DNA from 3 places in the Exiguobacterium sp. SH5S13 genome. Region 1 is predicted to be linked to each of the others. Evidence: riboswitches for the same ligand, from Rfam matches in the RefSeq annotation. Region 1 holds a riboswitch; each other region holds the start of a gene.
The links. Region 1 has a riboswitch for thiamine pyrophosphate ahead of thiT (energy-coupled thiamine transporter ThiT). Riboswitches for the same ligand answer to the same signal wherever they lie in the genome.
Positions count from the first base shown of each region.

Region 2: another riboswitch for thiamine pyrophosphate. It lies ahead of EVJ30_RS06160 (thiaminase II/PqqC family protein); the one in region 1 lies ahead of thiT (energy-coupled thiamine transporter ThiT).
Region 3: another riboswitch for thiamine pyrophosphate. It lies ahead of thiW (energy coupling factor transporter S component ThiW); the one in region 1 lies ahead of thiT (energy-coupled thiamine transporter ThiT).

Region 1 covers NZ_SJUS01000001.1:141,217-146,261, forward strand. Annotated here, with positions in the region: gene EVJ30_RS00745 (DAK2 domain-containing protein) at 1-1,558, opposite strand, end outside; gene EVJ30_RS00750 (Asp23/Gls24 family envelope stress response protein) at 1,581-1,943, opposite strand; gene rpmB (50S ribosomal protein L28) at 2,196-2,384, shown strand; gene EVJ30_RS00760 (thiamine diphosphokinase) at 2,442-3,029, opposite strand; gene thiT (energy-coupled thiamine transporter ThiT) at 3,029-3,601, opposite strand; TPP riboswitch at 3,676-3,775, opposite strand; gene rpe (ribulose-phosphate 3-epimerase) at 3,795-4,451, opposite strand; gene rsgA (ribosome small subunit-dependent GTPase A) at 4,453-5,045, opposite strand, start outside.
Region 2 covers NZ_SJUS01000008.1:22,645-27,689, forward strand. Annotated here, with positions in the region: gene tnpA (IS200/IS605 family transposase) at 1-333, opposite strand, end outside; gene EVJ30_RS06145 (SDR family oxidoreductase) at 603-1,238, opposite strand; gene thiE (thiamine phosphate synthase) at 1,262-1,894, opposite strand; gene EVJ30_RS15340 (hypothetical protein) at 1,872-2,021, opposite strand; partial or broken gene EVJ30_RS15435 (hypothetical protein) at 2,098-2,145, opposite strand; gene EVJ30_RS06160 (thiaminase II/PqqC family protein) at 2,124-2,420, opposite strand; TPP riboswitch at 2,501-2,605, opposite strand; gene pelG (exopolysaccharide Pel transporter PelG) at 2,667-4,115, opposite strand; gene pelF (GT4 family glycosyltransferase PelF) at 4,096-5,045, opposite strand, start outside.
Region 3 covers NZ_SJUS01000008.1:64,038-69,082, reverse strand. Annotated here, with positions in the region: gene EVJ30_RS06440 (LTA synthase family protein) at 1-415, opposite strand, end outside; gene EVJ30_RS06435 (VOC family protein) at 528-926, opposite strand; gene EVJ30_RS06430 (YcxB family protein) at 1,020-1,523, shown strand; gene EVJ30_RS06425 (GNAT family N-acetyltransferase) at 1,505-1,984, shown strand; gene thiW (energy coupling factor transporter S component ThiW) at 2,019-2,507, opposite strand; TPP riboswitch at 2,571-2,669, opposite strand; gene EVJ30_RS06415 (hypothetical protein) at 2,694-3,014, opposite strand; gene EVJ30_RS06410 (aminoglycoside phosphotransferase family protein) at 3,059-4,027, shown strand; gene EVJ30_RS06405 (hypothetical protein) at 4,028-4,774, opposite strand; gene EVJ30_RS06400 (ribonuclease FAU-1 family protein) at 4,984-5,045, shown strand, end outside.

The DNA.
Region 1 (5,045 bases):
AACCTTCGCCCGTCAAGATCGTGACAATCTCATCATCCGCGTCCACAAGTGCATCTACGAGCGCTTTTGCCGCTTCTAGACTCGATTTTGATGATGCGACGATTTTCTTCTCAGCAATCGCCATATGATCATCTTTACGAATCTCGACACCGTCGATACTCGTGTCACGGACAGCGTATGTCACTTGTCCTGACTTGACCGTAGTTGCGGCCGTCTTCATGACCGACTCGTTCGTCTCGACATCCGCTTCAGGATTGAACGCGATGGCAGCCGCTAGTCCTTGTGGTACCGTCTTCGTCGGAATGACCGAGACGCCGCAAGGTGCGACCGATGCCGCTTGCTCAGCGGCCATGATGATGTTCGAGTTGTTCGGGAAGATGAAGACGTGCTCGGCGTTCGCCGCTTCAATCGCTTTGACGATGTCTTCCGTCGACGGGTTCATCGTCTGCCCGCCTTCGATGACATGTGCGGCACCGAGCGAACGGAACAGTTCACTGACACCTTCACCCATGGCGACGGTGACGATCGCGTAAGGCACTTTCGCTTTGACGGCAGTCGCTTGAACGCCGTGCTGGTTGGCACCGTGCTCTTCTTCAAGAATCGTCGAATGCTGTTGACGCATGTTCTCGATCTTGACCGCGACAAGCTCACCAAAACGTTGTCCTTTCGTGATGACGTCGCCCGGCGTCTCGACGTGAACGTGGACTTTGAGCAACTCTTCGTCGGCGACGACAAGGAGCGAGTCTCCGAGTTCAGACAACTCGTTACGGAACACGTCCTCATCGAACGGAGTCTGTTTCAACTTTTCGTCTTGGAAACGGACCATGATCTCCGTGCAATATCCAAATTCGATATCTTCCGTCGACATGAAACCTTGCGCAGCATGGTGTTCTGCCTCAACGAGGGCATCCATGACCGGTGCGTGCGGCTTCTCGAGCTCTTTCCCTTCAAGGCTCGCGAGGAACCCTTCATAGATGACGAGGAGACCTTGACCGCCTGAGTCGACGACACCGACTTCTTTTAAGACCGGTAACAAATCAGGTGTCCGCTCGAGCGACGCTTTCGCTTCCGTGATCACTTGCTCCATGAACTCATTGAAGTCGCTCGTCGACTCAGAGGCACGGAGCGCTTCGTCGGCCGCTTCACGAGCAACCGTCAAAATCGTTCCTTCAACCGGTTTCATAACCGCCTTGTATGCCGTGTCGACGCCACGTTTGAGTGCCTCGGCAAAGTCGAGTGTCGATAATTCTGTCTTTCCTTCGATTGATTTACCGAAACCACGGAATAATTGGCTTAAAATAACACCCGAATTACCACGGGCCCCCATAAGTAGACCGCGGGCAAACTTTGATGACACGTCAGCGATATTCGCCGTGTCGAGTGCGGCCACTTCCTTCGCACCTGAAGTCATCGTCAAATTCATGTTCGTTCCCGTGTCGCCGTCTGGGACCGGGAAGACGTTAAGCGAATCCACGTAATCTGCATTTTGGCTCAAGTTGGCTGCACCGTTTGCGACCATCTGCGCAAACACCAATCCATCTAAACGTTTTAACCCCACACCAAATCCTCCTTCGTTCTCGTCAGTCATTCGTCAGACGAACGCCTTGTACGAATATATTTACCGACGAAACGTTTAATCCTAAAGTTTCACCGAGCGTGTATTTTACACGACTTTGCACGTTGTACGCGACTTCCGACACTTTCGTCCCGTAGCTCACGATGATGTGCATATCGATATGTACGTCTTCTCCATCTTGACGTACGACAACGCCACGCGCATAGTTCTCACGTTTGAGCAGTTCTGCGATCCCGTCTTTCAGTTGAGCTTGTGACGCCATTCCTACGACGCCGAAACATTCCATCGCCGCACCGCCCGCGAGTGTCGCGACCACGTCGTTCGTGATATCAATATTGCCATATGTTGTCTTCATTTCAATTGCCATATGGAGTAGCCTCCTTTATTCGGAATGATTCCTACAGTATATTCTACAATAAGTACCTAGTTATTAAAAGGACATGCCCCTAAACTCGGTCAATTGTAACCGCAACCCTCATTCATTATTAAAATCCTCATCCGTAATGTCAAGTTTTTTTCTTGTCATCCGGTTATTTTCTAGTTGCATCGTGAAAAAACCCATGCTAATATAAACGAGTGTCTATTAGGACGAACCCACATAAAAAAGGAGGGGAAACGCATGGCACGTAAATGCTACGTAACAGGTAAGTCACCTAAGTCAGGTAACAACCGTTCGCACGCACTCAACAAGACAAAACGTACTTGGGGTGTAAACGTACAAAAAGTTCGCATTCTCGTTGACGGTAAACCTAAACGAGTTTGGGTTTCAGCTCGCGCTCTTAAATCAGGTCTCGTTGAACGCGTATAATTACCATACACGAACGAAATAAATCCCAGCGGCATGCGCCGATGGGATTTTTTTTGTTTATTTCTTTATATACATAATCAAGACGTTGCCGCTATGAACGAGCAAGTCCGCCTCTTCCGCCGACCACTCGTTTGAGATCGTCAGCGCCTCATGGCTGACGACGTCATGGTTCTCGAGCGGGTACTTGACGCCACGAATCGAGACCGAGGCCCGTTTCCAAGGTACGAGCGACAAGTAATGGTCAGGACGACGCGGGAGACGATAGTCCCCTTTTCCGACGAGGCGGACTTCTTGCCCGTCTGCGAACAACCGCATCTCGGGGTACGCCTCGAGCAGACCGACGTTGCTGAGCGTCATATCGAGTCTGCCTCCGAGTGCACCGTACACGTCGATCACGTCCGCCCCTTTCCCTCGTGCCGCCTCGAGAGCGATCTCAAGGTCGGTCACGTCTTTTTCAGACGGATAACGGACAGCTTCCTCCGGCACGGTGCCTGTGAACGAATCAAAGTCACCGACGAGCAGGTCCGGCTTCATCCCACGGTCGATCAGCGTATGATAGCCGCCGTCGACGCCGATGACGTAATCGGCGTTCCGAGGAAGCTCAGGGACCGCTTCCGGGCTCGCAGCCACAATCAAGACGCGCATTATCTGATGTCCCGTGTCGCGAGCGTCGCGAAGCGCGGCGCCGACGTGAACAAGATCACGATCACGACCGCCGAGACGAGGAACGACGGCAACATATACGTCAAGTTATAGCCGAGCGAGTACAAGACGACCGGTCCTTCCGCATACTCGGCGAAGAAGACGATGCCGGAGACGACGTGCGCAACATATCGGAGCGCCGAGCCGATCAACGCCCCGAGAATCAAATAGAACGTGAGCGTTTTCTTGGCGCCGTCTTTTGCCGACTGTTTGACTTGACCGGCGAAGATACCGGCGACTCCGACGAGGCCGTAGGCGACCGTGTAGTCGAGTAAAAACTGGACCGGTGTGAAGATATAGGCCCCAAATAACAGTTGTAGCGTCCCGACGAGCGCGCCTGTCGCGAGTCCGCCTCTCAATCCATGCCGATACGCCATCACGAGAATCGGCAGCATCGCCAGGCTGACTGCTCCGCCTTGCGGCAACCGATATGGGATGAGCATGTCAAAGATCAGTCCGAGCGAGGCGAACAGCGAGATTTCAATGAGCGCCTGTAGTTTTAAACGTTGTTTCATCTTATTCCCTCCTTGATATGAGTGAACGACAAAAAGCAGCATGACGTAAACGCCATGCTGCTATCGTGTAGCAACGTGCATTTTCGCCACATCCCTACGTCCGTGTGAACGGAACAGGTTCAAAGGGTTAGCTCATGCCTCTCAGCCACAGATGTGACACCCCTTGCGACAATATTTGTTGTTCTACAGACGATTATACACGAGACGCGTTGCGAATGCTATCGATTGCGTCTTTATAGCTCGGTTCGTTATAGATGGCCGAACCGGCAACGAGGACGTCAGCACCTGCGTCGATACAAAGTTTTGCCGTCGCAGGATTTACGCCGCCATCGATCTCGATTTCGAAGTCGAGACGACGCGCTTGGCGCATCTCGCTGAGCGCCGCGATCTTCGGGACGACCGCTTCGATGAACGCTTGGCCGCCAAAGCCAGGGTTCACGGTCATGAGCAACACCATATCGACATCACCGAGCACGTGCTCGATTGACGACAACGGTGTATGTGGGTTCAAGACGACACCACACTTAGCGCCGGCTCCTTTGATTTGTTGCAATACGCGATGCAAATGGTTTGTCGCCTCGACATGGACCGTGACGATATCGGCGCCTGCTTGAACGAAGTCCTCGACGAACCGTTCCGGCTGGTCGATCATCAAATGGACGTCTAATACCATGTCCGACTTGTCACGCAAACTTTTGAGTACCGGCAGTCCAATCGAGATGTTCGGCACGAACTGACCGTCCATGACGTCAAAATGGATGTAATCGGCCCCTGCTTCTTGGACCGCTTTGACCTCTGCCTCAAGGTTGGCAAAATCGGCCGACAGGATCGATGGTGCGATTTTAATCATGTTAGTACCTCCGTTGTCTATCTTTTAATTCCTCCATAAACGTAACATAGTTCGCATAGCGGGTGGAAGCGATTTCTCCGGCCTCGACCGCCGCTTTGACGGCACAACCTGGCTCGTTCAAATGGGCGCAACCACGGAATTTACAGTCATCGTGCCGCAAGACGAATTCAGGGAAACACCAACGCATCTCCTCGACTTCAAGTTCTTCCGGGAACTCAAGACTCGAGAATCCAGGTGTATCGGCGACGAACCCGTCCGCGAGTGTGATGAGCGTGACGTGACGCGTCGTATGCTTCCCGCGGCCAAGCGCTTTCGAAATCTTACCAGTCGCGAGTTCAAGCTCCGGTGCGACCGCGTTCAGCAACGAACTCTTCCCGACGCCGGTCTGTCCGGCGAATACGCTCGTCTTGTCTTTGAACGCACTGCGGATGAGCTCGATCCCAGCTCCGTCTTCGGTCGACGTCTCAATGACTTGATAGCCGATCGAACGGTATAGCGCTGCCGCCGCACTAATTTTTTCCTTTTCAGCTTCTAGCAACAAGTCCATCTTCGTCAACACGATGATCGGGTGAACTTGCTTCGATTCGATCAAAA
Region 2 (5,045 bases), on a different contig from region 1:
CGAGACGAAGAAAAATCTCGTCCAGAGGCTCGTGAGATGTGTGAGATGCGGAAACTCCTCCCTTAGCCGCTTCGACGAGACGCCTTTGATACGCGCCATGATGTCAGACGGGCTGATGGATGGCAACGCCGACAAGAATAGATGCGTGTGGTCCCGATCACACGCGATGGCGATGAGTCGAATGTCGAGCTCTTCGCAGACATCACGGACGATCTCTTTGAATCGTCGCTCGAACAAATCGTCATCAAATAGTTTTCGGCGATACCTCGGGCAGAACACGAAATGATAACGGATCATCGACACGGTGGTTTTGGTTCTTCTGTAGTTGTTCATACGTTTATGGTATCACTTTGTTTGTTTTAGTGATACATTTTCTTGGAATAAGATTCTGCTTGTAGATTTCTGAAGTTCCGACTAGCGGGACCCCGAAATCAAGCTCACGTTCATCCCACCACTAAAGGAGTGGGCTTTCTCGTTCGCAAATTCTGTAACGCGTCATCGCAAATCGCATAGTCGTTTTTCCTTGCTACTTGATTTGGTACATCGCTCGGTCACATCACCGCGAAAAAGCGAGCGGATTCGAATCCGCTCGCTCACATGATTTATATCGTCTCTTCGATTGCAGTATCACCTTTGACCAAGTCGATGGCTTTGTTTGCCGCTTCTTGTCGACCGATGACATGGGCCAAGAACGCTGCGACATCCGCCCGCGGAATCTCACCCGTCGTCACGTTGTCGACGTTCACTTTGCCTGTACCGGCATCGTCTGTGAGCGCGCCTGGACGGACGATCGTATAATCGAGTCCACTCTGTTCGAGCAAACGGTCCGCATGATGTTTCGCCACGTAGTATGGCTTCATCGAATCAGGCCATGCCGAGCGGTCTTCCGCTTTCAAGGCACTGAGCATCACGAAGTGCTTGATGTTACCGTTCGCTTGGGCCGCCTCGACGCTTTTGGCTGCACCGTCTAGGTCGATAAGTAACGTTTTGTCGGCTCCCGTGCTGCCGCCCGAACCGGCCGCAAACACGACTGCGTCCATGCCGCTCATCGCTTGCTTCAACGTCTCGACATCACCTTCTAAGTCTCCGAGAACCGCCTGATAGCCGTTCGCTTTGAACTCGTCTAGCTGCTCTTGTTTCCGTACCATCGCGGTGACTTCGTGCTTCCCATCCTGCTTCAATCGTTCTACGAGTTGCTTTCCAATCTGTCCATTCGCTCCAATTACAAATACGTTCATCTGTCTTCCTCCTCAAATAAAATTCAGAGACAAGCGAAACGCCGTGTGGCCATGGCCACGTCCGGTGCAGAAGCAATGGCCGAGATGACAGCTACGCCGTCAGCCCCGTCACGCCGAATCGCTTCGACGTGTTCAGGCATGATTCCACCGATCCCCACGATTGGCAAATGCTGAAACCGGGCTCGCACTTGCCGAATGGGCACCGTTCCGTTCACTTCGGCCGCGTCTTGTTTCGACACAGTCGGATGAATCGGCCCAATTCCGACATAATCGGCATATCTCGAAGCCGTTGCGGCTTGCTCGAGCGAGTGGACCGAGACACCGAGACACTTCTTTGAACCGATTCGCCGACGAACGACTTCGGCTATCGCATCTTCTTGTCCGACATGAACTCCGTCCGCATCGAGTTTGATTGCCAGCTCGACGTCATCGTTGACGATGAACGGGACACGGTACTGTCGACAAAGTGGATGCAACGTTCGTGCCATCGCTTCTTTTTTATCCCCATACAGTGGCTCTTTACCTTTTTCGCGAAATTGAAAACATGTCACGCCGCATTGAAGCGCCGTTTCGACCGTCTGAACGAGATCAAACGTATCTGCCGTGCCGCAGATGAAGTAGAGCTTTAATCGCTCAACGATAGACGATGGATTCAATGGAAACCACCTCCTTCGGGTGCTTGTTGTACGCCCAATGATTTGTCAGTCCATGCCCGCTGCCGATCTGTAATCCGTGGGCGATGGCAATATGGATGAACTGTTTTTCCGTTAGTGCCGCTTCCATAACCGTCCGTCCGTTCGCGTGCTCCGCTGTTAGCGATCATGACCGGATCGACGACGATATTTTGAAAACGATGCTGCTCGATCGCACTAGCCACGACATCAATCAACTCATGATTGAACAGCAACCCAGTCTTACGCGCCGAGATGATAAAGTCTGATCCGACCGGATCGAGCTGGCGTGCGTCAAAAAACGGCTCGCAAGTTCCATCGTCGGGGCAAGAGTCACCCCTTTAGCCTGAACTTTCGAAAATTGATTCAAGTAGTACGAGTCTTGCATCACGTAATGCCGAAACTTCGCCTCGTCGAGCATCCCGTCTCCGAGCGCGCGGACGAACGGATGGTGGAAACTCGCCTCAAACAAGGCGTCGGCCTCTTGGCGGATATGTGCGGTAAACGTCATCGTATTCTCCTCCTTTGCATAAAAAAGACGCCGCCTCCCATAACGGAAGCGGCGTCGGCCATACACAAAGAGTGTGAGACAGGACGTTTCGCCCACTTCCCTCCGCTAGCGTGAACTAGATCAGGTTCAAAGGGTCTGGACCTCGTCCATCTCAGCCGCGTCAAGCGACTCCCCTAGTGGCAAACATTATGAAATTTGGTCATCTTCGACCACATCATATCAATCTTTTTGAAAAATGCAAACTCTTTAACGCGAGAAGCGACGGTTGAGCGCGGTCCCAAAATGCGAGAACCGTTCTGTCCCGAGCTTACGACGGTTCGAGGCCGCAAACACGTAATAATCGACCTTCCCCATAAAATAAATCAAGCGCAGTCCTGCGATAAAGAACGTGATCGTCGTGCTGACAGCAAAGCCGACCCCATACCAATCGATCCCGCGCGATAGTAACGACAACGTGAACAAGGCGTTCAGTATGAAGAACGAGAGGCTGACGAACAACGCCCCACGCCGGTCCTCAAAATACAGCAAGAGCAGCGTCAGTACGAGAATCATCGCGTTCGCGAACGCGGCGAGCGTCGTCATCCGGAAAATCTGGCCGACTTCTTCCGGGACACCGATCCACCCGACGAACACACCCGCCATCAGGATCGCGAACAAGGTGACAACACCTTGACTTCGCCCAAGTCGGATCAATTCATTTTTCAACACCGTCGTCATCGTCTGCTTCGCTTTCTCAATTTGGTGTAACGCCCCGCCATAATTGATCAAGCCGTAAAACGTTCGGTAGCGCTCGTAAAACCTTGTCTCGACAGCGACGACGAACAAGAGCTGGGTCGGGATGATCGTCAAGTACGACCAGAACACGGCCGTGTCATAATACGGATTGAACACGAACGAATCGGCAATCACCATGCGCCCTTCACCAAACCAGATGATGAAGTTGGTCACCCAGATCCCAAGCACGTATAACACACCGATGGCGAACAAGTCCGGATACTTATCAAAGTACCGGAAGTATGAAAATTCTCGCGTCGCATACCTGAGCGGGAACGTTCGGAGCATCGCGAAGAATAGCCCGAACAGCGTCACGACCATCCCAACGGTAAAGCCAAACAGAAGTTCGAGGCTCGATGGGTTGACCATGAGACGACTGATCAAATAGACGCTCGCGACTGAAATAACCCCGCCTAGCAAGAAGCTGTAAGCGACCGCTTGATAAAATTTGGCGGCGCTCAAGAACAAGAACATGACCCAGATAACGTTGATGGTCATGAATAAGACGAACAGGACGAGCTTATAGGCTAAACCGAGCGGTGAAATCAGCCAAAACACGCTATACATGACGACGGCAGCAAGAATCGTCACTTTTAACATGCCGGTGAAGACAGGAAAGATCTCATGGGCTTTCTTTTCATAAAATAAATCGGCCACGTATCGCGTGACGACGAGCTGCTGAAAACTAAATAGAATTTGCGAGAAAATGAACGCGTAAGACACGGATAGCATAAACAGCGTCCGTTCCTCGAGTGACAACATCGGCATCTGAAACGCCAACCATTGAATCGTACCGACAACGAGGATGACGATCAGCCAAGGGCCTGATGTGACGAGCCCGGAAAACGTGTACGCCTTCAGTCTTGAAGAGTAATAGTCTTCTTGAAACAACTTTTGTAACTTAAACCCGATGCCCGCCATACTGTTCCCTCCTCGCTTCATAGATGGCTTTATAGCGGTCGACGAACTGTTGCAATCGATAATACTGACGGACACGCTCGCGGCCGTTTTTACCGAAGCGCATCCGTTCGCGCGGATAATCCATCATCCATTCGACTTTGTCAGCGATGGCTTCCGGATGGACCGGAGGAACGATGAAGCCGGCCGGACCGAACGGATCGTCAGCGCGTCCGTAAAGTAGTTCCGAACAAGCCCCGACATCGGTCGCCACCCAAGGGATGCCAGCCGCCATCCCTTCTAAAATGGCGAGCGGCTGCCCTTCCGATATGCTCGTCAACAACAACAAATCAAATTTCGGCAACCAGTCTTGCACGTTCACTTTCCCGACGAGTTCGACATAGTCGGTCAGCCCGCTCTGCTCAATCAGTAGATGACACTCTTCAGCGTACTCTTCGTCCTCATCAAGCGGACCCATGATTGTCAGTTTAAACAGCCGATGGCGCTCTTGAAGGATTTTTGCGGAATAGATCATCGTCTTCAAATCCTTGATCGGAACGAGGCGGACGATGGCCCCAATTTGGAACACATCATTCTCGGCTCGCTCAAGCGTAGCGCGGATATGACGGTCGTCAATCCCGTTGGCGATAATTTTTGTCTTCTCGCTAGGCGCCCCAATCCACTCTTGATATTCGCGATTCCGCTCAAACAGCGTGATAATCTCATCGGCCGCGTTATACGCCTCGCGTGACAAGTGGTGGAAAAAGCGAACCCACCTCGGTTTGTAAGGGGACGGAATCCAATAAGACTGAAGGATTTCTTCCTCGCGTTCACGTGAGTAGATGCCGTGTTCGGTCAAAATGAACGGGATGCCTTGCGTCTCTTTCATGTAAGATGCGACGACGCCGGCGTAGCCTGTCGAGATGGAGTGGACGAGATCGACTTTTGGTAACG
Region 3 (5,045 bases), on a different contig from region 1:
GATTTTTTCCTGTGCCTTGCGCAGGTCTTTTTCTCATATAGACGAGGACAGCGGTATAAAGCACCAGGTCCACGAACAATAGAAAATCGGTCGGTTGAATCAACGTCAGGAAGCCGCCGCCGACGTCGCCCATCTGACCAACGTCTGACAAAAGCGCGACCGACAACAGATTGCCGAAATAGCGATAATACCAGACGTCGGAGATGAGGAGTGTACTGTGTAGAAACAGCGAGGCGAATAAAATCCAGCGCCGTGTTTTCGTCTTCACGAGTAGAGCCCAGCTCGTCATCATGAGGATCATCCCGACGTTGACGAGTAAAAAATGAACGTTGAACGCACTCGCGGTCAAGACGCTGAATAAAAATAGTTTGGCAAGTGATAGTGACAGATAACTCCAATAATCAAGATATTTCATAAATAGCCTCCAAACGGTACGTACACGTTGTATTCTTTTTCATGTACCTGTTCGCAAGTGGCGGGAAACATGGGGGTGTGCGATACGGACGAAAAAAAGCGAGGCGAGCGCCTCACTTGATCAAAAACGTGTCCCGAAGCTCGATGATCGTGCCTTCCGGGGCTTTTAGTTTGCTCAAATGTCCGTCGACGACGAAGTAGATGTTGCCGCCATGTTTCGGCAAGAACGTGACACCGAGCGCCTCGAGCCGACGGACTTCCGCTTCAAGGTCATCGACGTACAGGGCGAAGTGAACGGGTCCGGCCGCATGTTTCGAATACGGCGATAACGTCTCGTCGGTCTTCGCCGTCTGGAGTTCAATATAGAAGTCGCCGAGCTTGAGCCAACTGTTGAACGCCCGGGTATGGAAGTTGGGTGACTCTTGGACGAGCTCAAAACCGAGCGTTTCATAAAATTGCTTCGACGCCGCGTAGTCGGGCGTTTGGATACAGAGATGGTGGATTTGTTTCATCGTGTCACTCCTTTGCTTTTATTTTAGCGAATAGGAGCCTGAAGCGGAACTTTTCTTGAACGAAGACGTATACGACACCGAGGAGGGATACATATGGAAATCCAATACGAATTGACGGAAGAAGACTACATTCACTTCAACTTAAGTCATATTAGACGTTCAAAGATAGGAAAGAGGATGCTATTCCTGCAGCGCATCATTGGGCCCGTCATCATTTTAGGTGGTGGCGCTTTGACGTTCGCGACATTGTTTCAAGATACGAGCTGGTGGCTATTTGGGGTGTATGGCGTCATCAGCCTCATCTGGTTCCTGTATTATCCGAAGTATTTTGAACGGCATATCCGAAAACAGACGAAGCGGATGATTCAAGAACGAAGCAATGAAGGCATGATCGGCCCGCATACGATGGATCTGGATGAAGACGGTCTTCGTGACAAAAATGCGTTCGGGGAGACGAAAGTCTCATGGAGCGGCATCAAGGAAGTCGTCGAGGAAGCCGATTATGTGTATTTGTATAACTCGTCGGTCAGCGCCTACATCTTGCCGAAACGCGGGCAGGACATGGAGGAGGTACAACGATGGCTACCGATGCGTTGACGATTCAACCGATTGATGAGACGAACTTGGATGCGGTCGTCGCCTTGACCGTCGCACCTGGTCAGGCCCGCTTTATCGAAACGAACGCGGAATCGCTCCGCGAGATGGACGTCGACGTCAAGTACGCGTGGACGTGCTACGCGCTCTGTCGAGACAATCAACCGGTCGGCTTCATGATGGTCGGGGCCGAGAACAAGGTGGAGCGTTACGTCTGGCTCGACCGCTTTATGATTGATATGGATGAGCAAGGGAAAGGCATCGGGTCAACATTTTTGCAACTTGCGATTGAGTGGATGCAAGAGCGATTTGATGTCGATGACATCATCCTCAGTCTCCATCCGACGAACGAACCAGCGAAACGGTTTTATGCGAAGGGCGGATTTGAGGACAGTGGCTTGATTGATGAAGCGAACGGGGAAGAGATTTGGGTGTATCACGTGAAGCAGGGACAGCCTTCCTAAGTCGGCCGTCCCTGTTTTGGTGGTTGTTGTTCAATTATCGCTTCACCGTGAGTGGACGCAACTGTTTGACCCGCGCCAAGACGATCCAGCCGAGGATGGCTCCGGTCACGCTCGAGGCGAGGAAGGCCGGGAAGAAGAACAGCGCCCCAAACTCAGAACCCATTAAGATTTTCGCGTACGGGACGGCGATGAGCGAGGCAATGACACCCGTCCCGATGACTTCACCGAGCGCAGCGAAAGCGACCCGGTTCGTCCGCACGTAAAATAGTCCAGCAAGCAAGGCGCCGATCATACCACCTGGGAAGGCGAGCAACGACCCGGTCCCGGTCATGACACGGACGAGTCCGGTCACGAACGCGACGAGGACGGCACCAATCGGACCGACGGTGACGGCGGCGATGACGTTCACCATATGTTGCACCGGATAGGCCCGGGCGACACCGGTCGGGATGGAGATGAACAGGGAGCCGATGATGGCGATGGCGATGAGCATCGCCATCCAAGTGAGTTGTTGAATACGCATGTAGTGTCTCCTTTCAAAATGAAAACGCCACTTCTCCAAGTGGAAAAGTGGCGTGGACAGACAGACGTATCCAAGCCACTTCCCTACGCTGGTATGAGCCAGATCAGGTTCGAAGGGTCCGGCAGTTGCCGTCTCAGCCCGAAGGCTCCCCTAGTGGTCGTTTATTGGTTTGAGTATAGCATAACGTTATTTTGTTGCCTCAATTTTTCGCGGTCGGAAGATGAAATAAATGATACCGCTATACAGGGCGTATAAAAACAGGGAAAACACGAGATTGATGACCCACGGGAGTGTACCCATAAATACGGTGACCGAGGCGTTACGGAACCAGCCGAGTGAAAGACATAGTCCGACAAAGCTGAGCACGATCGTCGTCCAAAAGCTGATATCTGGACGCCTCGACACGCGGCGAACGACTAGACCAATTATGAAGCTGAAGACAGCCGTCGCACCTAAATACATATAGAGTAGCGCATCGACCGGGTATGAATAATAGACAACGTCCATATTATTTCCTCCTAAACGAAGTGTGGTGAAAGGAAGTGAGGTCAGTGAGGGATGCGATCCCATGGCGTGACGAGTCTTACCGTGAACAGTTCGAGCACTGGCTCGATGGCCATGTGCCAGGCGTGACGTGGCGGGTTGTGAAAGATACCGACTTGACATACTTGATGTATGGAGAGTACGGAGCAGACCGTTACTACGCCAAGGCGGTGACAGCAATCAGTGGTGGCGAGGCTGAACTGTCGATGCATCTAGCCGAACGGCATCCGGGACTCGTCCCGGAGGTCATCGCCATTGCCGCGACACGCAACTGGCTACTTATGCGAGACATCGGCGGGGATGCACTTCGTGAATACCCCAAGCACAGTCGGTACGAAGCGGCTGTGCGTCAATATGCGAAACTACAGAGAAAAGAAGCGAATTACACGGATACGCTTTTGGCCTACGGTATCCCGGACCGGCGTCCGGCTCGTCTAAAAGAAGAGATACGGACGTATTTACCCGAGTTATGTACGGGGTTAGATCGAGATAAGGCAGAGGCGGTGCTGGCGCTCCAAGACAAACTCCTCACCATGTGCGACGAGCTCGCGACTGGGGTGCCGATGAGTCTCGAGCACGGCGACTTACATGGCGGCAACATCTTTTGGCGCAAACAGACGGATGACTTATGTATTCTCGATTGGGGCGATGCGACCGTCACCCATCCGTTCTTCAGCGTCCGTGTGTTTTGGAACGCGCTCTACGACTTGTTGCCAGAAGACGATGAAGTCGCATGGTATGAACAGATTCAGAAGATGCGTACCGTCTACTTGGCTGAGTGGGAAGGTGTGGCGCCTCGGGACGTGCTATGGCGCCATTTGTTGATCGCTGAAGAGCTCGGTTGCGTGTATCGGGCACTGTCGTGGCATGTATATGTTACCAACTATCGGTATGATCCGTCCGAGTCAGCCGATAAACCGGCCCAATGGCTCAACTTGTTCCTCGAGTATCGGGACTTGAAACGTCGCGGTACGTGATCACTCGTTCTTCTCGAGCAGGTTTTCATAATCCGTCTCGTTCCAAAACAGCTGGGCGATCGACTCCGGTGCTTTCAAAATCTCACCGTCTTGGTCGTAGACGATAGCGTAGCCGTTTTCGATCTCAAAGACGATCAAGTCGGCCGTCACTTCCTTGACGCCGTTCCCGGCAATGATGACGTTCTCGATTGGGTCGCGTGCGACTTGAACTCCCCATTCGTCGAGCTCGACGATGAGCGCTGACGTGTAGGCATGGCGGTCGTAAATCGATTGAAACTCGTCTTGCGTCAATGTGACGTCGGTCGGGGGGGCACTCGTCCCGTATTTGCGCTTCTCAATCTCCTCAACGAATTGCGTGAACGACTCTTCTTGCCAAAAGAGCGGTGCGACCGACTCGGGACCGTTGGCGATCTCACCGTCTTCATTCTCATAGATGGTCGCGTACGTGCCGTCGTCGAGCTTGAACGGATAAATATCGGCGTATGTATGATGGATCCCGTCCCCGGCGATGACGACGCGTTCGAACGTCTCACGGAACGGTGTTAGCCCTTGGGTTTCGAGCGCTGCTAACAAGTCTTGGGCAGTCTCGTGTTGGTCAAAGACGTCTTTGAAATCTTCTCGTGTCCATTCGATCGTCGCTTCTTCATCTTGTTCGTTCATATCAGGAGAGACGATTGGTTTCTCGGCTTGATCGGTACAGCCTGTCAGCAAGAACGCGCTTAAGCCAAGTAGTCCTAACCGTTTCATAAAACAACCCCCTAGTAAGTTACATTATTTCCCTATTTTACATTAGCGTAGCATGTATGAAATGGGATGAGAACCTGGATACTTTCTCATCTAGGGCAAATGGAATCGCTACCTCGTCTGGTTCAATCAATACAACCTGTACGATTGAACAGGGGAATGTCGACTTTTGGCGAACACATTTAGGAAACTGATTTAAAGGAGAGAGAGAGATGCCAAAACGAAAATTTGCCAATCGTCGTGATTGGGAACGCATATTAAAAAATCGATACGC